DNA from 4 places in the Paenibacillus sp. FSL M8-0228 genome. Region 4 is predicted to be linked to each of the others. Evidence: riboswitches for the same ligand, from Rfam matches in the RefSeq annotation. Region 4 holds a riboswitch; each other region holds the start of a gene.
What was found. A riboswitch is a leader RNA that binds a small molecule or an ion and turns the genes downstream of it on or off. The one in region 4 is predicted to bind thiamine pyrophosphate.
Positions count from the first base shown of each region.

Region 1: it holds a riboswitch for thiamine pyrophosphate, as region 4 does, so the genes downstream of both, tenA (thiaminase II) here and MKY98_RS13995 (thiamine phosphate synthase) in region 4, are expected to answer to the same signal.
Region 2: it holds a riboswitch for thiamine pyrophosphate, as region 4 does, so the genes downstream of both, thiC (phosphomethylpyrimidine synthase ThiC) here and MKY98_RS13995 (thiamine phosphate synthase) in region 4, are expected to answer to the same signal.
Region 3: it holds a riboswitch for thiamine pyrophosphate, as region 4 does, so the genes downstream of both, MKY98_RS02140 (ABC transporter substrate-binding protein) here and MKY98_RS13995 (thiamine phosphate synthase) in region 4, are expected to answer to the same signal.

Region 1 is NZ_JBBOXA010000001.1:4,490,512-4,498,455, forward strand. Features, by position in the region: gene MKY98_RS20215 (glycosyltransferase) at 1-901, opposite strand, end outside; gene MKY98_RS20220 (NAD-dependent malic enzyme) at 1,299-3,020, shown strand; gene MKY98_RS20225 (AEC family transporter) at 3,094-4,047, shown strand; TPP riboswitch at 4,226-4,328, shown strand; gene tenA (thiaminase II) at 4,465-5,154, shown strand; gene thiM (hydroxyethylthiazole kinase) at 5,226-6,071, shown strand; gene thiD (bifunctional hydroxymethylpyrimidine kinase/phosphomethylpyrimidine kinase) at 6,068-6,898, shown strand; gene thiE (thiamine phosphate synthase) at 6,895-7,581, shown strand; gene MKY98_RS20250 (XRE family transcriptional regulator) at 7,843-7,944, opposite strand, start outside.
Region 2 is NZ_JBBOXA010000001.1:872,999-880,942, reverse strand. Features, by position in the region: gene MKY98_RS04005 (YitT family protein) at 1-710, opposite strand, end outside; gene MKY98_RS04000 (hypothetical protein) at 1,219-1,371, shown strand; gene thiC (phosphomethylpyrimidine synthase ThiC) at 1,494-3,338, opposite strand; TPP riboswitch at 3,526-3,638, opposite strand; gene MKY98_RS03990 (IclR family transcriptional regulator) at 3,794-4,537, opposite strand; gene MKY98_RS03985 (alpha/beta hydrolase) at 4,838-5,875, shown strand; gene MKY98_RS03980 (Fe-Mn family superoxide dismutase) at 6,132-7,511, shown strand; gene MKY98_RS03975 (lipoate--protein ligase family protein) at 7,716-7,944, opposite strand, start outside.
Region 3 is NZ_JBBOXA010000001.1:473,889-481,832, forward strand. Features, by position in the region: gene MKY98_RS02120 (TatD family hydrolase) at 1-554, opposite strand, end outside; gene MKY98_RS02125 (ABC transporter ATP-binding protein) at 610-1,560, opposite strand; gene MKY98_RS02130 (ABC transporter permease) at 1,605-2,381, opposite strand; gene MKY98_RS02135 (MTH1187 family thiamine-binding protein) at 2,378-2,671, opposite strand; gene MKY98_RS02140 (ABC transporter substrate-binding protein) at 3,211-4,254, opposite strand; TPP riboswitch at 4,449-4,558, opposite strand; gene MKY98_RS02145 (pyridoxamine 5'-phosphate oxidase family protein) at 4,828-5,262, shown strand; gene MKY98_RS02150 (bifunctional 2',3'-cyclic-nucleotide 2'-phosphodiesterase/3'-nucleotidase) at 5,485-7,587, shown strand; gene MKY98_RS02155 (EAL domain-containing protein) at 7,860-7,944, shown strand, end outside.
Region 4 is NZ_JBBOXA010000001.1:3,176,182-3,184,125, forward strand. Features, by position in the region: gene MKY98_RS13980 (thiazole synthase) at 1-419, opposite strand, end outside; gene thiS (sulfur carrier protein ThiS) at 422-625, opposite strand; gene thiO (glycine oxidase ThiO) at 622-1,770, opposite strand; gene MKY98_RS13995 (thiamine phosphate synthase) at 1,835-2,428, opposite strand; TPP riboswitch at 2,693-2,801, opposite strand; gene MKY98_RS14000 (ABC-F family ATP-binding cassette domain-containing protein) at 2,896-4,449, opposite strand; gene MKY98_RS14005 (hypothetical protein) at 4,634-5,623, opposite strand; gene MKY98_RS14010 (hypothetical protein) at 5,610-6,164, opposite strand; gene MKY98_RS14015 (hypothetical protein) at 6,166-6,561, opposite strand; gene MKY98_RS14020 (hypothetical protein) at 6,602-7,081, opposite strand; gene MKY98_RS14025 (hypothetical protein) at 7,132-7,944, opposite strand, start outside.

The DNA.
Region 1 (7,944 bases), 1.3 Mb from region 4:
AACTCATCACTTTAAGCCCAGTCTGGGAATCCACCACACCTGTGGGTAAAAAAGGACGGGAAATGACCCGCTTACCAAAGCTGACAACAGATCGCAATAAAGACCGATTCTCGGCGGTCATATCCTTGGTTCCGATCACGACATCATAATAGCCCTGCTGAACAACATTAATCATTCTGGCAATATCCTCAATAAAAAAAGAGTCGTCCGCGTCCACAAATACGTAGTAATCCGCACCAATGGTCCGCATCCCTTCCAGATACGTCCCTGCCTTACGTGTATTGCGTCCCAATTCCCTTGTTTGAAGCAGCGGACTAAGATTCTGATTAATCCGGTTTACGGACAAGTCCGTTGCTGCCTCCAGCGCTTTAATCAAGGCATGGGTGCCATCGTGGCTGCCATCATCAATGAGATAAATCGAACCTTCAATAATATGGCTGCGGATAAAGGCTTGCAGTCGTTCAGCAAAGGTTTTGACATGAACAAAACGTTGCTCTTCGTTATATACAGACAAGATAAATGCAATATGTTGGCTTTTGGTCGAATACTCGGGATAGAGCAAGCTTTGTATTTCCGAAAGCATTTCTTCGGTGTCATTGGCTTGCCAAAATAGCAGCCGCAAACGGCCTACTCCGGTGATTTGCACCATATGCTGATCACTGAACGGAAATGTTACATCCGTCACCAGTAACAATGGCATTTGCGGAAATTGGCTGCGGATCTGATTGGCTTTCCGCACCGCCTCCCCCGGCTCCCTATAATCAATCAAGCAGCAACATGCGTTCTCGTAGACTGAAGCTGCCTCCGTGTCCTTGCACTGTATATATTGGTAAAAACAAATTACATTGGGATAATCAATAGCCCTGTCATTATCGCTAAAAATGGCTATAGGTCCCTGCACACAAACCTCTCCTTTTCCCCCGAATAGTTCTATTTTGTTGAAAAAGAATTAAGAATGTTTGTTTATAGGGATTAAATTAATGTCCAAATACTTCATATTTTCTTAACAAAATAGCTGACACTCCATGATATATAAGAGAATAAGAGAAGAAAAACTGATTTTCATATTTGATAAAAACAGAGTATTTAGACCTGATTCATTAGAACCAAAATCCTTAGTATTAGTTAGCGAATCCATATCGAAAGTTGGTCCTTTTAGATCAATAGAAAGAAATGAATATGGTTATTTTGTCATATATAAATAAACGAATAAAACAAATTGGCACGTCCATACTATGGATAACATGTCATCTTTCGTTATGAATAGTTATGTAAATGAACAGAAGGAAGGTCTTTCTATGGAAGCATTTTATGTCAATCGCGATGGGTCATTATCTACTCCTTTACGGGGGAAGGATGTGTTGGCAAATCCCCTTTTGAACAAAGGCGTTGCTTTTACAGAAGAAGAACGCAAAGAACTGGGTTTGGATGGAATCCTTCCTCCAACCGTCCTTTCATTGGAGAAACAGAGCGTACGAGCATATCAGCAATTTCTGGCACAACCTACCATGCTACGTAAAAATGCTTCTCTCAACGACCTCCACAACCGAAATGTCGTCCTCTACTATCGGCTACTAACCGATCATTTAAGTGAAATGCTACCCGTAGTCTATACACCGACCGTCGGAACCGCGATTCAAGAATATAGTCACGAGTACAACCGCCCTGGGGGCGTATATTTGTCGATAGATAACCCGAACGGTATTGGACAAGCGTTTTATAATTCCGGTTTGAGTGGTGAAGATGTGGATCTGATCGTCGTAACGGATTCCGAAAGTATTTTGGGGATTGGGGACTGGGGTGTCGGGGGGATTAACATTGCTATTGGCAAACTTGCAGTGTATACGGCTGCGGCAGGCATTCATCCCGGGCGGGTGCTGCCCATTGTACTGGATGTAGGTACGAATAATGAAAAGTTGCTGAATGATCCACTGTACATCGGAAACCGCCATAAACGGGTTCGCGGAGAAGCCTATAACCAGTTTATTGATACTTTTATCAGCAAAACGTTAGCACAATTCCCGAAGGCGCTTTTACATTGGGAAGATGTGGGTAGCGTAAATGCACGCCATATTATAGGAAAATACGGTCAAAGTATACTCACCTTCAACGATGATATACAAGGTACAGGAGCGGTGACCTTGGCTGCAATTCTTTCGGCGGTGGGTGTCACCAAGACTCCGCTGCGTGAGCAAAAGGTACTTGTCTTCGGCCCAGGAGCAGCAGGGATCGGTAACGCTGACCAAATTCGGGGCGCTATGATCGAGGACGGCCTTTCCGCGGAAGATTCATTCAAGTCCTTTTGGGCCTTTGATTACCGTGGGCTGTTAACGGACGATATGGAAGATGTACTGGAATATCAGAAACCGTATGTACGTAAAAAAGAGGAAGTCAGCTCATGGACGCGGTCGGATGACGGCAAAATACCGCTGCTGGAGGTCATCCGTCAGGTGAAGCCTACCATATTAATCGGAACTTCTGGAGTAGCCGGTGCCTTTTCTGAAGAGATCATCAAAGAGATGGCGAAGCATGTAGAACGCCCGATCATTATGCCCATGTCCAATCCTACAAATCTTGCAGAAGCTACACCTGAGGATCTAATACGGTGGACCGATGGCAAGGCATTAATTGCTACCGGAAGCCCCTTTGACCCCGTCACTTATAACGGTACGAAATTTGAAATTGGACAGGCGAACAATGCCTTTGTGTTCCCGGGACTGGGTCTGGGTGCGATTGTGGTTAAAGCCAAAAGGATTACCCCTGCGATGTTTACAGCCGCAGCAGATGCCGTTGCCAATGGCGTAGATTCGAATAAGCCTGGCGGTGCGTTGCTCCCTCATATCCAAAAATTACGTGATGTTTCGTACGTTGTTGCGGTTGCGGTAGCGAAAGCAGCGATTCAGGATCAGGTAGCTCAGGCACACATTTCAAATGTTGAACAAGCTATACGGGATGCAATGTGGAAACCCGAATATGTCAAGGTCAAAGCAGTGGAAAGTGTAATTCATCACCCTCACTAATGCTCCATTTAGGAAAGGGATTGCCTTGTTCAGACAGGCAGAATACGTCAGTTCAAGCAAGGAGAATCAATCTATGAGTGTCGGACATATCTTGTACATTTTGGTGCCGATTTTTTTCGTTATTATTTTAGGGTGGTTAGCGGGGCATTACAAAAGCTTTGATGCCTCTTCCTCCAAGACCCTAAATGCGCTCGTTACCAAATTTGCACTACCTGCGCATCTATTCATCGGTATTACGACAACGGACAGGAAAGCGCTCATCGAGCAATGGCCATTCCTGCTGGCCCTGTTCATTGGCATTGTCGGCTTTTTTACCGTTCTCCTTCTACTGTCCCGCTTTGCGGGGAAGCAGTCGGTCAAGGATGCCGCCATGTTTGCTTTGAACTCGGCACAGCCGACCTTTGCTTTTATGGGCATTCCTGTGCTTGGAGCCATCTACGGTTCCGCTGCTGTCGCCATTCCGATTGCGCTTACCGGGATCGTAGTCAATGCCGTCCTTGACCCGGCGGCTACCATTATAGCTACCGTAGCCAGCAGGAATTCAGGCAAAGAACGGAACGGTCACCTCGGAAGGTTAATCTGGGACTCCATTCTTCATGGATTAAAAGAACCGCTGGCGCTGGTTCCACTGATTGGTGTAATTTTGACCTTGTTCGGCTTCCATTCACCGGATTTGTTGAACAAATCGTTGAATCAAATCGGAGACATTACGTCCGGGGCCGCTTTATTCGCTGTCGGAGTGACCATTGGCGTACGCAACATTAGTTTTAGTGTAAGTGCCTTTGCCATCGCACTGTTAAAAACAATTGTACAGCCTTTATTAATGCTGCTGATCGCCTACCTGTGCGGTCTGTCGTCTGCAGATACTGTGAAGGCAGTTCTGCTCGTTTCCTTCCCGGGTTCAGCAGTCGCTGCTATGATCGCCACCCGTTTTGAAAGCCTGGAATCAGAAACAGCCTCCTCCTTTGTCATCAGTGCTGTCATATCGCTCGTTACACTCCCAGTACTGATTTCTCTATTGGTATAAATGCTGATTATTTAGACATTGGAGCCTGCCGCGAATTCCTTCGTGTATACGGAACTGATCTTCTCCAGCGCCTTTTTCCCTCTCGGAAGCGAACTTCAGCTCTGTCGTTTGGCCCTTGACCAGATAGACATGTTTGACATAGCGTATGAACGTATGTACAGTAATAGTCAAAAGAATAGAAGTCCACTAGGGGAGCCGCTATGGCTGAGACAAGAACGTATCTTGGACCCTTTGAACCTGATCTAGTTCGTACTAGCGTAGGAAAGTGGAGCCTTCGTATATAAGGTTTCAAGCGTTTTTTGCGTATTGGGCCTATTGTTGAAGCCGCTCCATTTTTCTGGGGCGGCTTTTTAGCGTTGTTCCGGAATTATATTCTTACAGGACTTCTTGCTCTTCAATTTTATGGAGGTGGCGAAATTGAGTTTTACACAAGAACTCCGTCGGCAGGCGGACGGCATTTTTCAAGCGATTTTTGAGCATCCCTTTGTGAGAGGTATTGCTGAAGGAAGTTTGACAAGGGGACAGCTGATTCACTATGTAAAACAGGACTTTGAATATTTGAACGCCTACATGCGGATATACGGCATCGCAATCTCCAAATGCACGAATCGGGAGGACATGGATGTATTTAATGAACAAATCTCTTTTATTCTCCACAGCGAGGTTCATCCGCATCAAAATTTCTGTGCTGTCGCAGGGGTGACCTATGAAGAATTGCAGGGATATCCGCTCGCTCCGTCGGCTCATCACTATATCCGGCACATGCTGACGGTTGCGCATGAGGGCAACCTGGGCGAGATCTTGGCTGTGCTGCTGCCATGTATGTGGACGTATGCCGAGATTGGCCGCAGGCTGCTAGATGAAGTAAAGCCGGATAAGTCCCATCCGTTCTATGAATGGATTGGCTTTTATGGAGACCAGCTTGATGATACAACACTCAAGTTCCGAGAACGTGTAGATGCTTGGGCGGAAGGGGCAACGGCTGCTGAGCGGGAGCGGATGATTGAGCATTTTATACTGAGCTGCCAGCTGGAATATAAGTTCTGGGACATGGCTTATAAGCAGGAAGAATGGCCGGTCCAGATGCAGGCAGCGGTCTTGGAATAGTCAGCCTGTCAATTCGATGAGTGAAGTACGGTTAATGTCCTGTTAAACCACCAACTATAGAGAGGATAATCATGATGAGTACATGGGAAAAAAGTTATTCGGATCTCCTAACGAAGGTACAAAATAGCAAACCCCTCGTTCACAATATCACCAATGTGGTAGTCACCAACTTTACCGCCAACGGCCTGTATGCATTGGGTGCCTCCCCAGTGATGGCCTATGCACCCGAGGAAGTAGCAGACATGGCAAAAATAGCGGGAGCCGTCGTATTAAACATCGGTACGCTGAACCGCGAACTGGTGGATGCCATGATCATTGCTGGACAATCAGCAAATGCACACGGTGTTCCAGTCCTGCTAGATCCGGTCGGTGCGGGAGCAACGAGCTTTAGAACCGAGTCTGCACTGCGAATCCTGAATGAAGTCAAAATCTCCTTGGTACGAGGCAACGCGGCCGAAGTCGCGCATCTTGTTGGAGAAGCGCGTGAGATTAAAGGCGTAGATGCTGGTGACAGTGCTGACAGCGGCCATGTCGATCTGGCAATTCGGGCTGCTCGAGTGCTCAATACAATGGTTGTCATCACTGGAAAAGAAGACGTCATCACCGATGGGGCCGAAGCACGAATGATAAGCGGCGGAGACGTACTGCTCACGAAGGTAACCGGAGCAGGCTGCCTGCTGACCTCTGTGTTAGGTGCCTTTGCAGCTGTTGAACCCAACCTGCTGCTCGCAGGTACAGCAGGCTTGGCATTTTACAGTGCAGCAGCTTCCCGAGCCGCAGCACGTACCGCAGAGCTAGGGCCAGGCAGCTTCCAGATTGCCTTTCTCGACGAGCTCGCCAAACTACATACTGGTTCGCTAGAGGGGCATGTCACGATCCGTGAAGCTGGAACAACTACAGCAGGTGGTGCGCGATGACAGACACTCGTGTACCCAGAGCACTGACGATTGCCGGCTCAGACAGTGGCGGCGGGGCCGGAATTCAAGCCGATCTCAAAACCTTTCAAGAGCTTGGCGTATACGGCATGTCAGCTATTACGGCCATTACTGTACAGAACACCTTAGGGGTCCACGGCGTATATCCGCTGCCACAGGAAGCAACAGCGGAACAGATCGAAGCTGTAGGATTAGACCTTGGAGTGGATGCCCTGAAGACTGGCATGCTGTTTAATGCGGGTATCATCCGTCTTGTGAGTGAGCAGATCCGAAAGTTCGGCTGGAAAAAGGTCGTCGTCGATCCCGTGATGATTGCGAAGGGGGGCGCTGAACTGCTGCAATTGGAAGCGGTGCAGGCTTTGAAGGACGAACTGCTCCCCTTGGCCCTGGTCGTTACACCGAATATCCCGGAGGCGGAAGCCCTGACAGGGATCAGCATCCGTACGATGGAGGATCGCCGCGAGGCTGCAAGACATATTAGCAGTATGGGATCAGAATTCGTTGTGATCAAGGGTGGCCACGCTGACGAGAGCGAGAGCAGCGAACAGATTGTTGACCTGCTCTTTGACGGAACCGCCTTTACAGAGCTGAGCGGCAAGCGAGTACGGACTGTCCATACACACGGAACTGGGTGCACCTTCTCGGCAGCGATTACCGCGGAATTAGGGAAAGGGATGTCTGTACCGGAGGCTATCTCGAATGGCAAAGCCTTCATCCAGGCGGCGATTGAGGAATCTTTGCAGCTTGGACAGGGACATGGGCCCACCAATCATTGGGCCTTCCGTCGTCGTCAGGAGATGCTTCTATGAGCGGCAGAATGTTGTCAGAGGTGGTGCGCCGCCAGCTACAGATGTACCTGGTGCTTGGAAGCGTGAATTGCCTAGCGGAACCAGGCTGGGTCGTGCAGGAGGCTCTGGCTGGCGGGGCAACCATGGTCCAGTTCCGGGAAAAAGGCCATGGCGCATTAACGGGTATCCCTATGTTCGAACTTGCGCGCCAGCTACAGGAACTGTGCCGCCACGATGGTGTCCCCTTCATCATCAATGACGATGTGGAGCTGGCTCTTGAAATCGATGCTGACGGTGTTCACATCGGTCAGGACGATGAATCTGCCGAAACCGTCCGCGAGCGAATCGGAAATCGAATTCTAGGCGTCTCTGCCCATACCATTGAGGAAGCACGTCGAGCCATTCTGCAAGGTGCTGATTATCTCGGCGTCGGGCCAATCTATCCCACCCTCTCGAAGGATGATGCCCATGCTGTACATGGGCCAGCAATTTTATATGAGATGCGTAAAGCGGGAATTGATGTGCCAATTGTTGGGATCGGAGGTATTACAGTCGACCGTGTTGAGGAAGTCGCACGTGCAGGTGCAGATGGTGTAGCGGTGATTTCAGCCGTGACACAGACAAAGCAGGTTAGAGGTACGGTCAAGGAATTAAAGAAAAAGGTAGTGCTAGGCATCAAAAATCGAGGGATGTATGGATCATAGCAAATTGTTTCGATTGACTAAATAATTTCTCGTTTCATACCCAGCAGAAGACGATATGATTAATCAGATCGTCTTCTTAGGTTGTCGAGACTTTATATAAGACCAGTATTATAACCGATACGATCGTAGAACTGATTATGTTTATGATCTTATTCGGAATTATCCTATTTTTATTTATCTCAAAAGAAACACGATGGCATAAGTCGCTTTTAATTAATACTTATGTTCAGACAGAGTCGTTTCAAAAATAGAAATAATACATTATTCTTCAATTCCGAGCAATTCGGATACTTGTTTTCTGTATCTTGTAGCCTTGCGTGTCCCATGAATGAGATTTGACAATCTGGAAGCTGGAATATGATA
Region 2 (7,944 bases), 2.3 Mb from region 4:
ATATACAGCACTTCTTTTGGATTTTTAGTGTAATAACCGTGGCCTGACAGGACAGTAACTCCACGATCCATTTTCGTAATGACCATCTCGGCAATTTTATCTTGGTGCTCCGAAATAATCATGACCGCTTTTTTGGGGTTCAGTCCTTCGATCATAAAGTCCATCACCTTCGTACCAACGTACAAAATAACGATAGTTAGCATCAATTTCTCCGGGCCAATAATAAAATAGGAAGAGAATGCGACAATCAAATCAAAAAACAGCAGGCCATAACTGATATTCCAATCCAGATACTTGTTGGCAATCCGTGCTAAAATGACCGTACCCGCCGTAGTGCCGCCTACCCGTACGATTAGGCCTATGCCAACCCCCACCAAAACTCCGGCAAATACGGCATTAATCGTCGGCTCATGCGAATCAATCCGCCAGTTGACTGTTAAATGTAAAAACAGCGAGTTAAAAGCGACCGCAATGATAGTGTACAAGGTCGTTCTCTTGTCTAAAAATTTATATCCGACAATCAGCAGCAAGCCATTAATCACCAGATTAACGATCGAGGGAGACCACTGAAACAGGTAGTACAGGATGATTGTGACCCCTGTAACGCCCCCCTCGCCAAACTCATTCGGGATCACAAACAGATTAACAGCTAGCGCGAAAAAAAACGCACCCAGAATAATAAATGCGATGTCTGCAATACATTTTTTCATATATGCTCTAATCCTCTCTCTAACATTTCAAAGGATGAATCGCCAGATCGATTGGCTGACTCTTGTTGTCAAAATACGCTGACAACCAGTTCATGGTATCTACTACCAAACATAAAGTCAATACAACTTTGACACTTTAATTCGCCACCAGACTGCCTCAATCCTGACTTGAGGAGTCCGCAAAACCCTCCTTTTACAAGGTTATTCGACAAAAAAACACAATCCCGACTACTAAACTAAGAAAACGGGCCTCAAGCCCTTGTTTTAGACCTAGGCACATTTTCCCCTAAAACGACCATCCTCCTAATCGGCATTTTGAACACACATGACCATCTTCCTGTTTTATGTCAAAAGCGTTTTACTTTGAATAAATGTGGGTATAATGATTGAAACATAACCAAGCAACCTACATAGCATTGCGACATCAAGTACATACAAATAGTCCTATACAGACGTCCAAAGCAACTCAATCTGAATTTGACAATATGGAATTGGAGGAATGATCTACATGAATACAATGAACTTAACCGTCCACACCCTGATGCCCTTTCACCACCAATACCAACGTGCCAACGCGGTGAGTATGCAGAAGAAAGAAGATAGCTCGGAGAAGAAGCTCAGCTTTCAGGACATTTTGAATGAAAAAATGGGTAAAAAATAAGGCGCCGTTTATCCGGTTGCATGACTCGCTTTACATAAGCCAAAAAGCCGTAGTTTCCTACATCGACTGTAGAGAACCACGGCTTTTTTTGATTCATGCGTTCCTAAACTCACACATTCGTTTTACTGACCGCCATCCCGATACTGCTCTGCCTTCTCACGCATCCCAGCGGCCACTGCTTCTTCGGTGTTCAGCCCCTTATCCGCTGCATAGGCGCGAATGTCCTGCGTGATGCGCATACTACAAAATTTGGGGCCGCACATCGAGCAAAAATGTGCTTCCTTGGCTCCCTCTGCTGGTAGCGTTTCATCATGGTAGGACAAGGCCCGCTCGGGATCAAGCGACAGATTGAACTGATCCCGCCAGCGGAACTCAAAGCGTGCCTTGGACAAAGCATCATCCCGCTGCTGCGCCCGTGGATGGCCCTTCGCCAGATCGGCAGCATGTGCCGCAATTTTGTAGGTAATGACACCCTCACGGACATCATCCTTATTCGGAAGACCCAAATGCTCCTTAGGCGTAACATAGCACAGCATGGACGTCCCGAACCAACCGATCATCGCCGCCCCGATGGCTGAGGTAATATGATCATATCCGGGGGCAATATCCGTCGTGAGCGGTCCCAAGGTATAGAAAGGAGCTTCCTTACAAATCTCCATTTGCAAATCCACATTCTCTTTGATTTTATGCATAGGGACATGTCCCGGCCCCTCAATCATGACCTGAACATCATGCTTCCATGCGATTTGCGTTAGCTCGCCCAACGTTTCCAGCTCTGCAAACTGTGCTTCATCATTCGCATCATAGATACTACCTGGACGTAGACCATCCCCGAGAGAAAAGGCCACATCATAGGCTTTCATAATTTCGCAGATTTCTTCAAAATGTGTATACAAAAAATTCTCCTGATGGTGCGCAAGGCACCAGGCTGCCATGATCGACCCGCCACGGGACACAATTCCCGTCATTCTATTCGCCGTCATCGGTATATACCGCAGCAATACACCCGCATGAATTGTAAAATAGTCCACTCCCTGCTCCGCCTGCTCGATCAGCGTATCGCGATACAACTCCCACGTCAGCGCTTCTGCTTCGCCGTTCACCTTTTCAAGTGCCTGATACAGCGGCACAGTTCCAATCGGTACAGGAGAATTCCGAATGATCCATTCACGTGTGGTATGGATATTACGGCCTGTGGATAGGTCCATAACTGTATCCGAGCCCCAACGCACAGCCCAGGTCATTTTCTCCACTTCCTCCTCAATCGAGGAGGTAACCGCAGAATTACCAATGTTCGCATTGATCTTCACGTGAAAATGACGCCCAATGACCATCGGCTCACTTTCCGGGTGATTGATATTCGAAGGCAAAATGGCTCGTCCAGCCGCCAATTCCTGCCGTACAAACTCAGGCTCCACCCCTTCGCGGATCGCCGCAAATTCCATTTCGGGCGTAATGATCCCTTGCCGTGCATAATGCATTTGCGTCACTGTACGACCTTGCGAAGCACGAAGCGGACGGTTGGTCACGCCGGGAAATTCAACTGTCTCCCGTTTGGAGCCAGGTTTCAGTCCATTATCCTCCGGTTTGACGGCGCGTCCCTCGTAAGCCTCCACATCGCCCCGTTCCAGTGCCCAAGCTCGCCGTAATGGAGGCAGGCCCTGACGGATATCGACCTGATAGGCTTCGTCAGTCATGGGACCGCTCGTATCGTACACACGCAATGGCTCATGATGCTCCGTGCCCTGCGGCGTATGTGTAGGATGAAGAGCAATTTCCCGCTCTGGGACGGCAATGTCCGGCCGCGAGCCTTGAATATATACCTTACGGCTCCCTGGAAAGGGCGTTACCCCACTGGCTTGCTCCCCGTTTGTCTTCTCTACCCCAACTTCCCTTGTTCCTGCCAACCTTACTTCTGCTGATTTAAATTCTGTTCCTTTTGTTCCTTCTACTTCTGTCGGCTTCATTGTCCATTCCTCCTGTTTCGATGAAATGACACACCGATCCGGAACCATTCCCAGGGTGGCGCTGATCTATGCAAAAAAGCCGGTTCCCGAGGGAACCGGCTAATCTAACGAGGCAGCTATCCAGACCGTGCACATGTGGAATAATCCTATTCCAATGCGTCACCGTAGACAGCAGCTGCGTATACATTTCAATGGCCGATTACTTCCCTACGCTGGTATGATCCAGATCAGGTGCAAAGGGTCCGGAATCTTACACGATTCCATCTCAGCCCGGCATTACAGGCTCCCCCAGTAACTGCGATACTTCTATTCACATGAGGCGGACATAACAGACATCCCGCCATCCTTATCAGACTACTTCAAATTTATGGCTTTGGCAACCCTTCTAGGTTCCATTTAGCAAGAAGACGCTCCTCACCAAATCACTTTGCTTGCTTCAACTGCATTCATTCTTGTTACGGAAGCATAAGCCCCATTTCCTTCGCCGCTTCGATCAAAATCGGAGCAAAGTCATGTAGCGTCTCGGGTGCAAGCCGACTGACCGGACCGGATACAGATAAAGCCGCAGTGACCTGTCCCTTCCGGTTCACAATTGGTGCTGCCACAGCAGCGGCCCCTGGCTCCCGTTCTTCATAGCTGGTCGCATAGCCCTTCTCGCGAATGTCCTGCAGCTGGGCTTTATAGACCTCCGCGTCTACCGAGGGCGGCCATTCATTCCCGCTTAGCAGGGCTTCCAGCTCCTGCGGCGGCATAAAGGCAGCCAGCACCTTACTGGAGGCTCCTACAGCCAGCGGCATACGCGCACCCACAGGCGCAACCCTGCGGATCGCCTGATTGCTCTGCACGGCTTGTATGCGAATACGCATGCTGCCGTCCCGTAAGTACAAGCTGACCGTTTCGCCCAGACGGTCACGCAGTCCTTCCATTGCAGGCTGTAACAACACCGCCGGCTCGTCACTTTGGGACAAATGTGTGGATAGCTCCCAAATGCGGAAGCCAAGTCGATATTTTTCCGTTTCGGCATTCCGAACGACAAAGCCCCGATCCTCCAACGTAGTCAGCAGCCGATGAACCGTGCTTTTATGTAGACCAATTTTGGAGGCAATCTCCGTTAGGCCAAGATCCGAATCTGCGGTAAAACACAGCAATATATCAAGTGCACGCTCTACAGCGCGAACGGTTAATTTACGGTCTTCCATTCGTGAACCGCTCCTCTTGTATCCATATTCGTTTCACACTATGAAACATGGTTACATAAATTATATAGAATAGTCGCGGCTACTGTAAACCGATGTTTTTGTGACAACCATATTACAGAACGAGAACAAACATCGACAATTCTTTGCATCATTTTTACTTTTCCGGTTCAGGCGTTGACTTTGGATAACCCCCATCATACGATAATAGGTATCTATACGGATATACACTATCATTTTCAAGTGGAATTATACCTAAATTCTATTGAAACGAAGATCAATTTTATATAAGGAGGCTCTTACATGATTTCTACATCCCAGCGCAACTCTCAGCTACAGACCGCTGTTCAGGAGCCGTCCACCCCACTCTTTAATCCCCGTCTGCTGCGGTTCAAGCACGTTGTGATTGCTCTGCTGCTGTCGGTCGTTTTTTTTCTGTTGTTTTGTTTTATTGCCTTGCATGCTTACATCGCATGGGTACTTACGAATCCTACCGTCGCGCCGCTGTACTCTAATCCGATGCAGGCCAAAAACATGCCTTATGAGGAAGTCAGCTTCCCTGCCAAGGATGGTAGCCGCATGGTACAAGGCTGGTATATCCCGGCGGATCAATCGCGGAAAACGATTATTTTCAGCCATGGTTATGGAGCTAACCGCGAAGAAAGCTGGATTCCCATGTATGATCTGGCGCATTATGCCCACAGTTTGAACTTTAATGTGGTCATGTTCGATTATGGATTCGCGTCACAAAACAGCAAATCAGTCGCAACCGGAGGCAAAGCGGAATCCCAGCAGCTTCTCGGAGCGATCCAGCTTGCGAAGCAACGCGGCTCGTCGGAGATTATCGTATGGGGCTTCTCCATGGGGGCAGGAACCGCTCTTCAGGCGGGCTTGCAAACCAAGGATGTGGACGCAATGATTTTGGACAGCACTTTCCTGTTGGAGCCGGATACGCTGTACCATAACATTCACAATCAAATTAACCTGCCAAGACATCCGTCTTTGGAAATTCTGGAGTTGCTGTTTCCAGTCTTGAACGGCACCAGCTTGCATCAGATTCCATATCAGGAGGTTAAAAAGGAAAACTATCCGTTCCCGATCATGTTTGTGCATGGTACACAGGATGAAAAGGCTCCTTATCCTATTGCGGAAAAGCTCGCTGCCAATCAAACCAACCCACTTTCCAGTGTATGGATTGTCAAAAACGGAATACATGAGCTTATTTTCAGAGAGCATCCCCGTGAATATCTACGGCGGGTATCGACGTTTCTAAGCAGTGTACAGGAGCTGGAGGACAAGAAAACGATCGCTGATGCCCACAAACAAACGACTACAAAGTAAAGAATTATTTTTCAAAAAAACTGTATTTAATTCTTCACCTTGAAGAAGCCTGCCTACGGACACTAACCCGTGCCGTAGCTGGGCTTCTTTTTCGTTTACCATGGTATTCTTGTTCTACGTAACAGATGTGACCAAATTAAGCGAGTTCATAGACATATTCCCGATAGGACAGCGAATATACTGGGTACGTATGCATCCAGGGCAGATCTGCCAGATCCGCCGGATAGCCATAGTGGGATACGGGAGGTATAAAACGATGCTGAGTACTTATGGGTCTTTCCTGCCCTTACGTGTGCTGGAGGAAATTCGGCATTGGAAGCAGCAGGAAAGTTGGCATGTGGAAGTGATTAAATCCGCTACCGAGGGACTGGAGCCTACTTATGTACGGCTGCTGGATGATTGGCGGACTGTATTCGAACAGACGGAACGCACCGCCATAGAGTTGCTTGAAGAGCAACGGAGCGCACTTGATCCGGCAGATCAGGCGTGGCATCAGGAATGGAAACAGCTGTCGGCTGCCCCACAAGCACATACACACGAATTCACTGAACCTCCAAAACAGTCAAGGGGATTAGACGCATCATCATCTGTAAAGATGCCATCGTCAGAGTCAGCATTAAACGCTCAGCCTGACTCACAAGAATTAAATCGTCGATTGGACGATTTGCTACAAACCGCAAACCGCCAGTCACAGGAGTATGTACGGCAGCTCGGTCTGCTGAGCGAGCACAGTCATGCATTGCGTCAGCAGCCAAAATCCGCTGGAGTTGTATTACACGCGGCACATGAAAGCCAATATTTCCTGATCTCGACAACCCCCTTTCAAGAACCTGGCTCCATCGCAAGGGCTGCTGGGTTGTATCATGTAGCGACAGAGGGTGAGAATTACCCAGAGGAAGCGTTTCGAGAACGTCAGGCAGGCATAAGGGGAGAAGGCACATGGACGACTAAAGGCGTCAAATCCAGCCAGGCTCAACCTTCGGCAACGGAAAAAACCTCAATCGGCCGGTCGGTTCCTATTGGAGGACATCGACTCCCACCGCTCCCTTACCCCTATAATGCGCTTGAACCGTATATTGATGAAAAAACGATGCGCATTCACCATGACAAGCATCATTTGAGCTATGTGAATGACCTGAATAAAGCGGAAAAGAAGCTGGAAGAAGCCCGAAAAACAGGTAATTTTGATCTCGTAAAACATTGGGAACGCGAACTGGCATTCAACGGCGCAGGCCATTATCTGCATACTCTTTTTTGGACGATCATGAGTCCTCAAGGCGGTGGAAACCCAAGCGGACCGCTGGCTGAACAGATTAAAAAAGATTTTGGCAGCTACGATGCATTCAAAAAACAATTCAGTTCGGCAGCCGAAAAGGTCGAGGGTGGCGGCTGGGCGATCCTGGTATGGAGTCCGCGCGCGGGACGGCTTGAAATTTTGCAGGCCGAAAAGCACCAGAATCTGACTCAATGGGAGTCCATTCCGCTGCTGGCGATAGATGTGTGGGAACACGCATATTACTTAAAGCATCAAAACGAGCGCAACAAATACATTGAGGATTGGTGGCATGTCGTTAACTGGCCTGAAGTGGAAGCACGCTACGATCAAGCCTCCAAGCTGAGATGGCAACCCTTCTAGAGGTTGTTCAAAAAGTCGTCTTTCCATAACGAAGCTATTCAAGAAGCGGATTCGACGTCGAATCTTGAATTCAGCCGGGCCTTCCGTTGCTCACGTAGATCTGTCTACGCTCCGCTACTCAGTCCCTAGCTTCATCCAACTTTCTCGGTCCTGAAAAGCCGACTTTTTGAACACGCACTAATAGGCTTCTAAGCTAAAGACAAACTACACCTGCAAATCGTATAGCTCTCTGAGCGCTGCCATTTGTTCGGTCCATCCTTCCGGTTGTACCAGCCAGCTATCGGCAGGTGAAATGGCTGTCTGGCTCTCGACGACACGGCGCAAAGATGCCGTGTACGCCTCAACAGACGGCACTCCAGCCAGCTCTGCCAGGCTACCCATCGTTGCTGGATTCACCCGGGGGTAATCCTGCTGCTGCACGCCTGTCGAAGTA
Region 3 (7,944 bases), 2.7 Mb from region 4:
TAGCCGTTCCGGGCGATACGTTCGGTCGTGGCGGCAGAGCCTTTAAACCAGTGAAAATGCGCCTGCATGACGCCGTGACGTTCCAGAAGGTCACAGGCGATGTCTGCGTCTTCATAAACGGCGTGCAGGACAATGGGCTTGCTATGCTTGCTTGCAAACTGGATGAAACGCTCCAGTAGCACTATGTAGGGAGCGAGGTCAAAAGGAGCTCCGCTCTGCGAGGCTTCTAGCCGATTGTAATAGGGTAAGCCGACTTCACCCACGGCGACCATCTGCTGTACATGTTCGTCCATCCAGTCGAACAAGAGGTCAAGCTCAGTTTGCGGTGGAAGGGCCTGTTCGGGATGAAAGCCAAAGGCTGGCCGTACTAGCCCAGGGTAACGCTCGGCTAACCGTAGATTGGCTCGGCCGGAGTCCAGATGCATCGACACGGCTATCACAGCTTGGACGCTGCTATCAGCAAGTGAAGCGAGCAATAGCTTCTGTTGCTCGGGCGGGTAGCTGTCTACATGAATGTGCGCGTCGATTAATGGAGCGGGTCTTGTTGTGGTCAAATCCAAGCCTAGCTTTGTTTGGCTGTTCCATTTCGATGCACATCGAACTTTTACGTCACTCATGCCGATTCAATCCATCTTCCGGGATATTCTTGTGAACGCTCTGAGCATTGTCCATGTCGCCGTCCAGTTTGTACTTTTCCTCACGCATCCAGCCGGTCATGGTTCGCTTCCATTCAATAAAGAGAGGATCGAGGGTGATTTCTTCCCTACGCGGGCGGGGAAAAGGGACATCTACGACATGCACCACCGAAGCAGGTCGCGCTGACAGCACATAAATGCGGTCGGAGAGCAGCAGCGCTTCTTCAATGCTGTGGGTAATGAACAGCACAGAGCGGCGGTTCTTCTCCCACATCCGCAGTAACCATTGCTGCATATCTGCACGTGTCAGCGCGTCGAGTGCGCTGAACGGCTCATCCAGCAGCATTAATTCCTGCGGGCTGAGCAGTGCGCGAAGAAAGGCTGCACGCTGTTGCATTCCACCAGACAGCGTATGTGGATACGCCTTGGCGAATTTGCCTAGTCCAACCTGCTCGAGCCATTGCAGGGCTTCTTTGCGACGTTCGCGTTCACTGGCGTACTGAGGGGGGACTGCTGTATTTTTACGTGGAGCATTTTCCTGCCCAAGCAGTACATTATCCAGCGTGGTGCGCCACGGGAAAAGGGCGGGCTGCTGTGGCATATAGCTGATATGCCCACGTTCACCAGTCATGTCTCGTCCGTGCATACGGATACGTCCCTGCTGTGGTTTGAGTAGCCCGCCGATGATGTGAAACAGCGTACTTTTTCCGCTGCCTGACGGACCGATGAGAGAAACGAATTCTCCCGGCTTGACTGTGAGGGATACATCCTGCAGCACGGGCAGTAAGCTTCGCTTTTCGCGGAAGGCGAGGCTGATCCCGTCCAATTCCAGAGCAGAAGGGGCAGTCGAAGGACTCTGCTGGTCCCCGGCTCGTTGTTCATTAGCAACGTTGTGTGATGATAAGTCAGTCGGATGCAGACTCATATGTGCCACGTCCTTTCTTTGCTGTATTTAATTCAAGGAGGAAGCTATTCCTGATCCGGTTTCCAGCGAACCAGCCATTTTTCCAGTAGTACTATGATGACAAACATCAGTAAACTGAGCGCGACAATGATGCCGATGGCGGCAAAAATGAGGTCCGTGCGATAGGCCGATTTTTGCAGCAGCATATAATATCCGATTCCTTCGCTCGCACCAATCCATTCGGCAATAATTGCGCCCATCACACTGTAGGTGGCAGCAATCTTGATGCCGGAGAATACTTGCGGCAACGAGTGTGGCAACTCCAGCTTCATAAAAATAGCCATGCGACCTGCACCCGACATCTGCATATAGTTCATCATCATACGGTCCGTCCGTGTCAGCCCGTCCATGGTCGCTACAGCCACGGGAAAAAAGCATACTAAGGTAATGACCATCAGCTTGGGCAGCATGCCAAAACCAAACCACACCATGAGCAGCGGCCCCAGGGCGATGATCGGAATGTTTTGGCTCAGGATAAGCAGCGGATACAGGGCGGATTTGAGAAAAGGAATGGTATGAAGAACGATGGCGATCAACAGTCCCGTTGCTGTCCCTATAGCGAATCCCACAAGTGTCAGGCGAATTGTAGCCCATGTATGGGCACCAAGCAGCGCCGTCTGGGCCATGCCCTCCTGTACGATGAGGGATGGAGCTGGCAGTAGCCAGGATTCAATATGTAAATAGGAAACCGCCCCCTGCCAGGCTGCTAAAAAGAAGAGGACCGCCACAAGGGGCGGCCATACGCTTTTCCACCAGGATGCGTTCTTGCCTTTCGGATTCATGGGCGATATTTCTCGGTCAGCTTGTTCATGCTGATGCCTTGTGGGTTATGTGCGATTTTGATCTGTGAAATGACGCTGGGACTGCCCGCTTCCGTCAAAGCCTCATGCATTTCTTTAACCACTTTCAGCAACTCGTCGAGCTCGCCCTCCATGGTCGTATCCAATGGGTTCACCTGATGTTTGACACCGGAGCGCTGAATGACCTCAATCGCCTTATCTACATACGGGTAAGAGTCCTCGTTATTAGGAGTTTTAGGGATTACTTGAATACTGAGCAGTGTATTAGCCATGCAAATTCACCTGTCCTTCATTTGGAGTGTTTTAGAGAAAATAGGGTGGTTTAAGGCGTTTGAGACCGCTCCGCGTTTCATTTGGTCTTACGATCGCTGTTGCAGGGGGATTCTTGGATTATTTAAGTTTTCAAAGGTAAGAATTCCCCTGCAAAGGCGAACGCTCCGCTTCTCCAGATTCAAATGAACCGCTCCGCTGCTGCCCGCCTTAAAAGCACCCTATTTTTAAAGCTGGTTTGTGCGGCATTTTTAACACACAAGCGCACCTACTTAGCGCTTAGATAATATGAAACTAAAGAATAAACCAAGTTGAACGAGAACGAAGTGGGCGGAATGGTGCTGTACAAGCGTTAGCGTTCGCTTTAAAAGCTTTCCGTAGGAAAGCTCGCTTCGGAAGCATAACCTCCCCGGATTTCTACACTAATCATAAGTTTTTATTAAGAAATCCGGGGCGGTGGCGATGGGAAGCACCATCCGACTGCGTAGTAGGGCTTCGTTCACTTCTCTAGTTCAGTCTTATTTAGTGGTTTAACAAATGGTCAGCGCTTGGGCAAGAAGTCGTTTGTGAAGGCCTTATCGACTTCCAAAGGCTTGCTGAGCAGCTTGCGTTCGTACATCCAGTCCGAATAGTTTTGCCATACCTCCGCTTTTTGCACGCCCCATTGCGCGGCATCATCCTGATAACGTGGGCTTAGCCATTTTTGGCTGGCAAGTACCAGTTTTTTATCCAGCTCCGGTACAGCTTTGCTTAAGATGTCCGCGGCTTCTTCCGGATGGGCGATAGTGTATTCATAGCCTTGGGCGGTAGCGTCCATGAACGCTTTGACCAGCTCGGGATCATTTTTTATCGTCTGTTCGTTGCTCACAATTACAGGCGTATAGTAGTCGAGGCTTTTGGAATAATCTTTTACATACAGCATATCCAATGGCTCATCTCGAAGTTGGGCCTCGATTCCGGTCCATGCGTAGAAAATCCAGGCAAAGTCGATATCCCGCTTCACGGCTGTAAAATAGTCTGCATTGCCCATGTTGACGATCTTCACTTTGCTCACATCGCCTTTGTCTGAATCCATGATGGATTTCATGACCGCTTCTTCTACGGGAGAGCCCCAACCGCCGTATTTTTTACCTTCAAAATCTTTCGGGCTCTTAATTCCGCGATCTACCGGGGCTGCGAAGCCTGAGGTATTATGCTGAATCACCGCAGCGATGGATACAAGCGGCACACCTTGCGTGCGGGCCTGTGTGACGCCTTCTTGGTAGCTGATACCAAAAGGTGCAGCATTAGAAGCAACCATTTGATCGGCTCCGCCTGAACCAGGTTGAACAATTTGGACATTCAAACCTGCTTTTTCGTAAAATCCTTTGTCCTTGGCGACATAGAGTCCCGTATGATTCGTATTGGGTGTCCAGTCGAGCACGATTTTAACATCTTTGAGCCCCTTTGCCGGAGTAGACGTTTGAGTGTCGGTAGCGGAAGCCGCTTCTTGGGATGTAGGGGGACTTCCACCGCAAGCGGTCAGGGTCAGGGCCAAGAGCCACAGACTGATCAGTCCCAGGCTTAATATTTTCATGCGCTTCATCGTTAGTGTTCTCTCCTTTTGATTACCCGTTATCCATCCAATCAGACAGCTTAAGTTTCCCATTTTCATAAAAATAACATCTGCCGGACGCGATCTTTCCAACAACTTAATCCTCAACAAAAAAAGCGCCCCGAGTTTCCGGGACGCTTGCGCTTGTATATACCAAAGTAAGGGATGGTCCTATGTAAAAAAGGCACATCTTGCTTAAGCATTCCTACGCTGGCATTACCCAGATCAGGTTGTAAGGGTCAGTGTCTTGGGACACACTCTCAGCCGGCCGATTCCAGCACCCCTGGCATTGTATGGTTTAATGGGTTCATTTATTCGGGTTTACTACGACGATTATATGCTTTGAATGCAGGTCTGTCCAGCATGAAGGGAGAGATAACGGTTCATTTGCCGAACGACAGGGTACACTTTTACTGTGAGCTTTGATCTGAAAATGAGTATGAATCAATCCGATTCGATCCGGTCATGTTATTTTCAGAACAGCTGCGCAGGTAGGTTCAGATGGGCTGGTGCCCAATGGCATGGCGTAGAGAATTCTAATTCGTGAAAAGGAGTTGTTGTACTGTGGGTAAAACGGAAACATTGGATCGCAACCAACTGGAACAAGCCATTGTGAAGGCTTTGGATAACAACAAATTTTGTACGTTAGGTACGGTAGAGGGTGGCAAACCGAAAGTACGCTATATGGCCCTTTTTAACGATGGAATGAACATTCATCTGGCGACAGATCGCAAAACGCATAAAGTGGATGAGCTAAAGGACAATCCGAATGCTTATCTGCTGCTGGGTTATGAGGTTGGCGGTACGAAGGAAGTTGTTGAAGTGGAGGCTACCGTCCAAATTACAGCTGATGAGGGGCTACGCAAACAAGTGTGGAACGACTCCTTGAAGGAGTGGTTTTCCGGACCGGACGATCCCGATTATGTCATTCTGGACGTGAATCCGACTCGCATTGAGTATGTGGGTCAGCAAACGGAGCGCCAGGTGTGGAAGAAATAATACGAATATAAATGGATAAGCCAGTAAATCTCCAATTTTTTCAGGAGGTTTGCTGGTTTTTTTATGTTTGAGAAAATTAATTATTTTTTCATAAATAATTTTAAGTAAATGACTACTCTTTTGTCTGGCGTTGGATTAAAATAGAAATGGTGAGTTCAAGGCTTACATATATGTGCAAAAGTATGTATATGAGGCATACACCTTAATGAGGAGGGGTATATTTTGTTATTACGTAAAAATTGGTTTAAAGGGTTTACAGCAGCAGTTGTAGCTTGTAGCATGCTGGTGTTTTCAGCCGCTCCATCCTGGGCAGCTAGTGATTCTCGTGATAGCGCTACGGTGAATTTGCGGATCATGGAAACAACGGATATCCATGCGTCCCTGATGAACTACGATTACTATTCGGACAAAGAAACCAACGAGTATGGCTTGGTTAGTACAGCTAGCTTGATCCAGAAGGCACGTAGTGAAACAAGAAACAGTATGCTGTTCGATAATGGTGATTTGCTGCAGGGCAACCCATTAGGCGATTATATGGCCCGCAACAAAACCTTTGAGAAAGAAGGCGGTGTCCATCCGGTCTACAAGATGATGAACCTGATGGGCTATGATGCAGCTACAGTGGGCAACCATGAATTCAACTACGGTCTCGACTTTCTGGACAAATCGCTCAAGGGAGCTGATTTTCCTTATGTAAATGCGAACGTTTATGTTGATAAAGGGGGCCAAGCTACTAAGAATTATTTTACCCCTTATCAGATTCTTGATAAAACAGTAACGGACGAGAAGGGCGAAGAGCATACACTCAGAGTGGGTGTGATCGGTCTGGTCACACCTCAAATTATGCAGTGGGATGAAGCCAATTTGAAGGATAAAGTCGTTACGAAGGATATTGTGGAAACGGCGAAAAAGTTTATTCCTCAAATGAAGACGGAAGGTGCTGACATTATTGTCGTGCTTGCGCATACCGGTTATGAGGATGTGCCACAAACGCCACTGATGGAGAATGCCGTTAAGTATTTGAGCCAGGTGGACGGAATTAACGCTATTCTGTTTGGGCATGCTCATAAATCTTTCCCTGGCCCTGATTTTAAAGATATGAAGGGTGTAGATCTGGATAAGGGAACCATTAATGGGGTACCAGCCGTGGAAGCTTCCTCATGGGGCAAGGATCTGGGTATCATTGACCTGAGCCTAGAAAAGAAAAATCGCGAGTGGAACGTGACTAACTCTCAATCTCAAGTGCGTCCGGTTGTGAGCACCACTAATCAGACTGTGCAGTTTATCCCTGAATTTAAACTGATTGATGCGGTCAAAGAAGAGCATCAAGGAACGCTGGATTATATTCGCCAGCCTGTAGGAACAACGACGGCGCCAATTACCAGTTATTTTGCATTAGTGCAGGACGACCCTTCCATTCAAATTGTGACGAATGCACAGAAATGGTATGTTCAAAACCATCTCAAAGGAACTGAATACGAAAAACTTCCAGTATTGTCGGCAGGCGCTCCATTCAAGGCCGGCGGTCGAAACGGAGCCGAGTATTACACTGATATTCCTGAAGGTACGGTAGCGATTAAAAACGTGTCCGACCTGTATGTGTACCCGAACACGGTTCATGCTGTAGAAGTGACCGGTGCTGAAATTCAGGAATGGCTGGAGTGGTCTGCGGGTCAGTTCAACCGTATTGATCCGAAGCAAACTGAGGAGCAATCGCTGATCAACAAAGATTTCCCAACCTACAATTTCGATGTCATTGACGGTGTGAATTACCAGATTGATGTAACGCAGCCTGCACGATATGATGCCAAGGGAACTATTATTGATTCTTCAGCGCATCGTATCAAGGATCTGCAATACAATGGGAAGGCTATTGATCCTGCGCAGAAATTTATCGTAGCCACCAATAACTATCGTGCTTCCTCATCCAAACTGGCCAACCCAGATGGCAAACGAATTGTGATGGCAGCACCGGATGAAAGTCGTCAAGTCGTTGTTGACTATATCCGTACGAACGGAACGATTAATCCATCGGCGGATGGCAACTGGTCTATTGCTCCTTTTGGTCAGGCAAAGGTTACTTTCGAGTCCTCTCCTGATGCCAAAGACGTGCTGGCAGGCAATCAACAAATTTCATACTTGAGCAGCGCGGCAGACGGTTTTGCCAAATACAGCTTAAAAGCTGGCGCTAAGCCTAGTGCAGCAACGACTCCTGTAAAGGAAGCTGTGGCTCCCGCGGAAGCAACAGCAAAGCCAGCTGTTAAAACGACCAAACCGGCGGCTGTTAAACCAGCTAAAACAACAAAGCCAAAGGCGTCCAAATAACTTCGAATTTTAGTTTTCACTCAATATCAGAATGAAGCAGCAAGTCTCTTTAACCAAGAGATTTGCTGCTTTTTTTAATATCAAAAAAAACGGCCCCGAATTATTATGAGTGTAAAAAGGTTTTGTTTTTGTCGAATATGTACTTAAGTCCTAAGTTATCGTTAAGAATAAGCTGCTTTTTTGTAAAAAAACGTAATTATATAGTACTTTTGTTCTAGTTATTTGTGATATAATGGTGAAAAAACCGGAAAATTGTTCCGAGGAGGACCATTATGACATGCAGCAATTGCAGCATCATATTACCTATAAAGGATCAAGGATTGCTTAGAATTAGGTATTCCAGGGTGTCGCTTACTC
Region 4 (7,944 bases):
CTCTTTGCTAGAATCACATCGTCCGATATGTAGGGCAGCACGATAAAGCCTTCTTCTAACAGCTTTTCGCTAGCTTTCAACGTTTCAAATGGGTCCGGCAGCAGTGTCTTGCTATCCCCAATGACCTCCACCTTAATCATATCGCACAGGCCGGAGGCTTTTGCCAATTGGGCAATACGAATCGCCTCCTCTGCTGTTGTAGCCCCTGCTGTGTTGGGAAGAAGTGTATACCGGCTCAAATCCAGCATATCGAGAAAATGCTGCTTATCCCGTTCCTCCAAGTTCAATCTCCGTACAGCAAACGTCAATATTTCCGTCTCAGCAGCCTCTACGGCTTGGGATTGGATATCCAGATCAGAGAATTTTCCTGTTCCCAACAATAACCTCGAGGTAAAAGATGCTTTTCCAATGGTTAACATAATCAACCGCCTCCCACAAAATGTACAATCTCTAGGCAATCTCCATCTTTCAGTACCGCTTCATCATGATCTTCACGGGTCAATATATGCCGATTCAGCTCCACCACTACGGTTTTCACCTTTACATCAAGCTCATGTAGCAATTGATTCACATGAGTGATTCGATTAGAAAAGGTCAGGCTCTGGCCGTTAATCGTCAGCTTCATAAGCTTTTCTCCTTGAGGAGCTCAGAAGAAAAACTACTTATCCCAAGTTCTGCTGCACAAGCCCCATTAAGCATAGCTGCCATCGCACGCCCGGTAGCATCACTCAGCAGGACACCGTTGCGATAATGCCCGACTGCAGCATATACGCCCTCGACCCCAGGAACAATGCCTATAAAAGGATGACCTGATACAGCCTGCGGACGTAAGCCCGCCCAAGCGCGTATAAAAGAAGCTTCACGGACGCGCGGCAGCCAGGCAGAGGCACGTGCCAACAACCCCTCCAAGCCTCCTACGGTCACCTCTTCGTCATATTGATGTGGAAGGCTCGTTGCCCCAATCCAAAGCTCGTTATTCTGTTTAGGCACGAGGTAAATATCATCAGCATAAATGGTATATTCTAACGGGTGATCCTTCAAGGAGACCGCTACCGCTTCGCCCTTGACCGGATAAAGTGGATATTCAAACCCAACCTGCGCTAGCAATTTCATGCTATCCAAGCCTCCGGCAATAATGACCTGATCGCAGGAAAAAAAACCACTATCTGTGCGGACACCGCAAATTCGATCATCCTGTATGACCAGTTGCTCTGCCTGTGTACCAGACCATACCGTTGCTCCCAGCACCGCAGCAGCACCTGCATAAGCACGGCAAAGCTGGACAGGAGCCACTTGTGTCTCCTTTGAACGATATATTGCCCCGATCGCTTGTTCATCCAAACCTGGAATTCGTCGGGCCAATTCTTTCGCATCCCACCAGATAGGACAATCACCCTTTCGCGTTTTAGCAGCTTTCCAGCGTTTTTGGCCTTCAGTCTCCGTACGGAAAGGGGTCACAAACCCTTCAGTACGGAATTCCACCGAAATACCTGACAAACGCTCTAGATCACAGACAAGCTCAGGGAATGCATCTCGACTTATGCGAGCAAATCGTGATAGCTCAGAGTCGGTGAACTCTTCACTTTCCGCTGCCAGCATTCCAACCGCTGCTCCTGAGGCTCCCTCACCCGGGATCAATCGTTCCAGCATAATCGTACTTCTTCCCTCCTTGGCCACATGATAAGCAATGGAACTGCCGATGACACCTCCACCTATGACCAAGCATTCAGCGTGTCCAATCGCTCTTTCCTCTGTGTGTATCTTTAGCATTTGTTCCGTATCTCCTCTCCATAAACCCTTCTGCTTTCAGCTTGCCTCTACTCTCGTTTTCTCGCTACAGGCTGTGAACTACAAGGTCTGCCATTCGCCTATACTCCATTGCAGCTGCAACGGGCGACTCAGCCTCCCATATACCAGACATCACCGCAATTCCGCTTGCTCCGGCCCTATAAAGCTCCGGGATATGATGCGGTTGTATGCCGCCTAGCGCAATCACCGGAATGTTCGACAACCTGCAAATATGTTCAAGCTGAGCTAAACCCCGCGGTACAATACCGGGCTTACAATGGGTCTCATATACGTGACCATAAAGTACATAGTCCGCTCCTGCCCGCTCAGCAATTTGCATCTCCTCCAAGGAATGTACAGACACTCCACAGCGTGTACCCTTTGGAAGTAGGCTTTTCACATCCACAACAGGTAATCCATTAGCTGGTAATTGAACGGCTCCGACCAAAGTAAGTAAAGCTACATCCACACGATCATTTACTACAATTTGTTGCAAAGGAACTTCCTGCTCCACCAGGCTGCGAGTCAAAGAAAGCAATGCAGAGGCACCATTCTGTTTTAAACGTGCGTGTACATAATGAACATACGGACAAATCACAGCAGCCACTTGGGCGGCTTGTGCAAAAGTGCCCTTTTCCATCGAAATTGCGTGTAATTCGATTTTGTCTTCACCTCACATTGGACTAAAGGATCTAAGCTTAGCCAGCCACGTCTACCAGCAGGAATGAAAGGGGATTATATGTGAATCGTCTACGGAAGCTCGAACTACTTAAAATGAACGAAACGCAAAAAAACCACTTCCCCAAGGAAGTGGTTTAACGAACGTCCAATAATCGAACGGACCATGAATCCGTATACGTGTATCGTCCCACGCACAAACAAAAATAAAGATGGTGTTGCCTTGTTTGTACGGCGCTCACTTCCCTACGCTGGCATAACCCAGATCAGGTGCAAAGGGTCCGAAATCCATTTATTCCGTCTCAGCCGCATGGGCGGCTCCCCTAGTGTGACTATTTTATTGTATAAGCTAAAGATAGCTTAGCATATTTTTCTAATTCTGCAAACCCCACTTCGTGTGAAATTTGCTGGAACTGGATTTAGCTGATTTTAGTTAACTTTACTTGACCACTCTTCCACATTCCACGTTTTGGTTACCCAATCCTCGTAAAAGTCCGGTTCGTGAGATACAAGCAATACGGTCCCTTTGTATTCCTTCAAGGCACGTTTCAGCTCATCCTTTGCTTTAACATCCAAGTGGTTGGTAGGCTCATCGAACAGTACCCAGTTGCTTTCACGCATTAACAGTTTGCAAAGACGGACTTTAGCCTGTTCTCCACCACTGAGCGCAGATAGCGGACGCGTGATATGCTCATTTTTCAAACCGCAACGCGCCAAATGCGCTCGTACTTCATGCTGGTTCAAATGCGGAAATTCATTCCACACATCGTCAATCGGTGTAATTTTCTCGGCCTTTACTTCCTGCTCAAAATAAGCGGGCTGCAAAAAATCACCTTGATAAGTTTTTCCACTGATTGGCGGAATTTTTCCCAATATGGTTTTGAGCAATGTCGATTTACCGACACCATTGTAGCCGACAATTGCAATCTTTTCGCCACGTTCAATCGTCATGGACATTTTAGGCAAAAGGGCATGTGTATAACCAATCTCAAAATCAATACCCTCAAATACCGTCTTTCCGCTTGCACGTGCCTCTTTGAATTGAAAGGTTGGTTTTGCGGCTTCTTCAGGCTTATCAATACGTTCGATCCGATCAAGCTGCTTTTCACGGCTCTTTGCTCGGCCTGACGTAGAGGCACGCGCTTTATTACGCTGAATAAAATCTTCCTGTTTCTTAATAAAATCCTGTTGCTTCTCATAAGCATCAATATGCTGGGCTTTGTTCAGATCCGCCATTTCGAGAAACTTTTCATAATTAGCTGAATAACGGGTCATCTTGGCAAATTCAAGATGGTAAATAACATTAACGACCTGGTTCATAAATTCAGTATCATGTGAAATAAGAATAAAGGCATAGGGATAGTCCTTCAAATAGCGCGTAAGCCATTCAATATGCTCTACATCCAAATAGTTGGTAGGCTCATCCAACAGCAGGACATTCGGCTTTTCCAACAGCAACTTAGCAAGAAGAACCTTTGTCCGTTGCCCGCCACTAAGTGCGGATACATCCCGATCCAGTCCTATGGCCGACAGACCTAGTCCATTCGCCATTTCTTCAACCTTCACATCAATGAGGTAAAAATCCCCCATATCCAGTTGCTCCTGAATTTCACCCATCTGTTCCAGCAACACTTCCAACTCATCAGGAGAAGCATCCCCCATTTTGTCAGTAATCTGCATCATTTCCTTTTCCAATTCCAACAAAGGAAGAAAAGCATCCTTCAATACATCACGTACCGTTTTGCCCGGTGTCAGCTTGGTATGCTGATCCAGATAGCCGTAACGCACACGTGGAGTCCATTCCACTTTACCCTCATCCTTAAGCAATTTTCCAGTGAGAATGTTCATGAGTGTCGATTTACCAACACCGTTAGCTCCTACCAAACCTACACGTTCCCCCGCAAGCAATCGAAAGGAAACATTTTTAAATAATGCGCGGTCCCCAAAGTTGTGGGATACATTTTCTACAGTCAATAAACTCATAAGCTGTTTTTGGCTCCTTATTGTCATCGGCATTGCCGACTGTTCTTATTTCATATGCATTTCGTTTCTCTCAAAGCTTTATTGTAGCACATTCTGCAACCATATCGGAATATTGAAAACAGTGAATTTTAAGGTTTTTTGGTATGGATCTGCCTAAAAAAAGAAAAACCACCCATGAGGGTGATTATTTTAAGCCATTATAACATTTGTACTCAAAGTAACCCGCAGCTGCTGCAGATTTTTCATCCGTGAAACGTTCACTCGCTTTAAAGGGAGCTGGACATGAATCTCTATAAAAATACTTTATTCCAGTATCTGGTTCTATGCCACCGATAATGTCTTGCTTTCTAACGACTCTCCCACCACCAAATCCATAGTTATTGTAATACCTGTCTCCAACCGGAATGCCTTGGATAAACGCGATCAGCCCCACATCATCTACCGTGTTGTACCACTCCTCTTGCGGAATGATCGGTAGCGTGAACGAATAAGTTATGCCGTTACGCGCTGCTTTTTCGTTATGGACATTAATAATTCGCGCCAAGTCCTCTTGAACGCTGCGAACAATGGTGGAACGACGTATTTGCTCAAAAGTTTCTGAATTATTCAGCAAAGATATAGCGGTCTGATCCTGAAGTTCCTTTTGAAAGCCCTCTATCCACCTGTGATTCCGAGCATCGTATGCGTGCACATAATTATCCAAGGTGAACCCCACACTGTTGCCTACTAAATCAACATAGGCATATGGCTTTTTTTCGCTCCATTTGTGGCCAATAGCAGCTTGTCCATGCTCGTCTGTATAGGCTTCTGAGGTGAACGCATAATAACCGTCATAATCCAGAATTACAATAGCCGGTATGTAATCCAATAATGCACGTTGTGCTACTATATCCCCATCAATGCCTACATTAAGAAAAAGGGTGTGCAGGAACGTGATCAGCGCTGCTTCTTTATCTACCCGAAAAAACTTATCCGATCCGTATCCGGCCTCGCGTTCCTGACGTTCATTCTGTGAGAGCACAACCCCTGCATCCTGAACTGCGGTACGGAGAGCCGACGTATATTTCATTTCTAGCTGCTGCACTTCACGCTGATTCTGCACCCGTAAGTCACTAACTACACCAAAGGGCAAAAACAAAAGTATAAATATGACCGCAAAATCAGTAATCCTCATTCAGAACCATGCCCCCGTAAGAAGCTGTAACTGCTGGCTTGCCGCTATCTGCCCCACCAAGAAGCCATGATTTGTACAAGTCCGCAGGAGTCCGATTCGTAATATGTACCCGGACCGTAAAATAATCCCCGGCCATCAAGGTATATCGACGCGTCTGATCTGATTTTGGCTGCTGATTGTCAGGAAACAGTACAGGAAAAATTTGCGAATTATAGTACCCATCATATACAGCTTCATAATTGCCCAGAAAACTGTCTGGCTTCGCGGCATCTGCATAGTCCGGTACATACTTTTTGTGCATATGCTCCAAGTCAACTTCGTACGTATTGCCTGTCAATTCCAGATCACGCATAAAATCGTTATACATCGTCGGTGTAATGTAACCCTTGGTTCTTACCATATCAACAAAACGTACAGTTGCATGATATGTATTTAACCCGGATATATCATCCTGCCGTTCAGCAGCTTGAGCTGCGGGTACGATGTACAAAAGCAATACAGCGAGCAGCGCCCCCAACAGCTTCGATATTGTTTGAACCACTTCAGTCTTCCCCCAATTTCTCAAAACGTACAGATGTTATGTCCCCATTCCCATTACGCTGGGGGTACATGGAATATAATGAGGAAGCATCCAGGGTCGATACATCAGGCTCAAACGGTTCAGAAAATACATCATACTCTGTCCCGTCGACTTGAATCGAAATCCCCTCCTGTAAGTTCATGCGAATTGCCTGTATGACCTGAGTTCCTTTAATCCGCTCCGGCAACCCCACCCCAGCAGTACGGGCTATTCGCCCTTCAGAATGCTCCTCTTGCTGTGATCTTAATTCCAGTGCACCATCCAGCTGGCTGGACAAGTCTGCTGCCGTTACACATGCGGTTATGAACAGAATAACTGACACACCAAGCCGCAGCATACTTGAAGCGTGATCAGACATACTCTCATCCCCTTTATGATTATTATCTCTGCTGTAGTGCTTAGGACTGGGTAAACAACAACCCACGTACCACGTTCGATTTGTCTTTGACGATTTCAGCTTTAAATTTACCACTCGGATTTACGTATTCATTCTCTTTCTCATTAAGTGTATTCGTGATTTTACCTGTCTTATCACTGCCACCATTCACGGCGCCATACTGTTCACTGTCTGGGCTAATGTTCAGAGCATTACCGTACCACTGGCCTGCCATATTTTTGCCGGTTTTAATCTGAATGCCGAATTGGTCCTTCCCCTGAAACTTCCGCAGCGCATTGGTCACCTGGGAACCGCTAATCGTTGTGCCGTCATATACCGTAAAAGAGGCTTGAGACAATTCGGTCTGAATATCAGCAAAATTATTTTGTGCCGTTTTAGTCGCCTCCTGGGCTGAAATAAATAGTATAACTACAATCGTAATTAGAGCGATGGTCAAAAATATCCCAGCGGCTACCTTTAAAGCTGTTGATGCGTTATTCATTATTTTTCTCCCCTAGCTTGTTATTTTGTATTAGTCATAGGTTAACTTTCTTACTGAATTTTTTGTATTTGTTCATAATAGTTATCCATTTGAACAAAGCTCATGCCGATCAACGGAATCACCAAATATAAAAAGATAAGACCATACATCGGGGCAAAACCAATCATCCTTCCCCAGATAGCCTTACTGTCTATTATTTTTTCATACTCCTGTTTTCTTTGTTCGAAATAGTAGGACATATGGGATTCCAAATCATCAAAGGCCTCTCGAATCGTAATTTTACCTAAAGACAAATGAAGCTTATCCACGAGACGTTGAAATTCCGGCAAAGGCGCTTCTTCTTTTAGCAAGTCGAGAGCTGCCTCTGGCCCATGTTCATAATGAAGCAAACATTTTTGCAGAGGTCTTTTGAATACAACTGAAAATCTGTTCAGCCACTCCAATATTTCCTCGACAGACATTCGTTCCATAACCCGTAAAATGGAAATAACTGTTTGAAATTGATACACCTCATGCCTCATATCCAACCGACGCATTTTTCGTTGCAAATATAATAAAAGCATAGGCATTTGATAGGCTGCGTACCCAACAATCAAACTAATCAGCACTTCCCACCACTTGATGTATTCATCATTCCAATCTTTTAGCTTTTGGAGGATACGCCAAGTATTTGTGGATAACTGTTCAGGAGTAGCAGTTCCATTAGCATTATGCTCTAAAACAGCGTACGTATGTTCGTATGTGCTGTTCGACCTCATGTTCAGCGAATGCATGATTTTGCGATCAATCTCACTCTGCTTCAAAGCTTCTTTTTGCTCCACCGGACTTAAACGTCCAAACATTTGACCCGATTGCACTGGTGC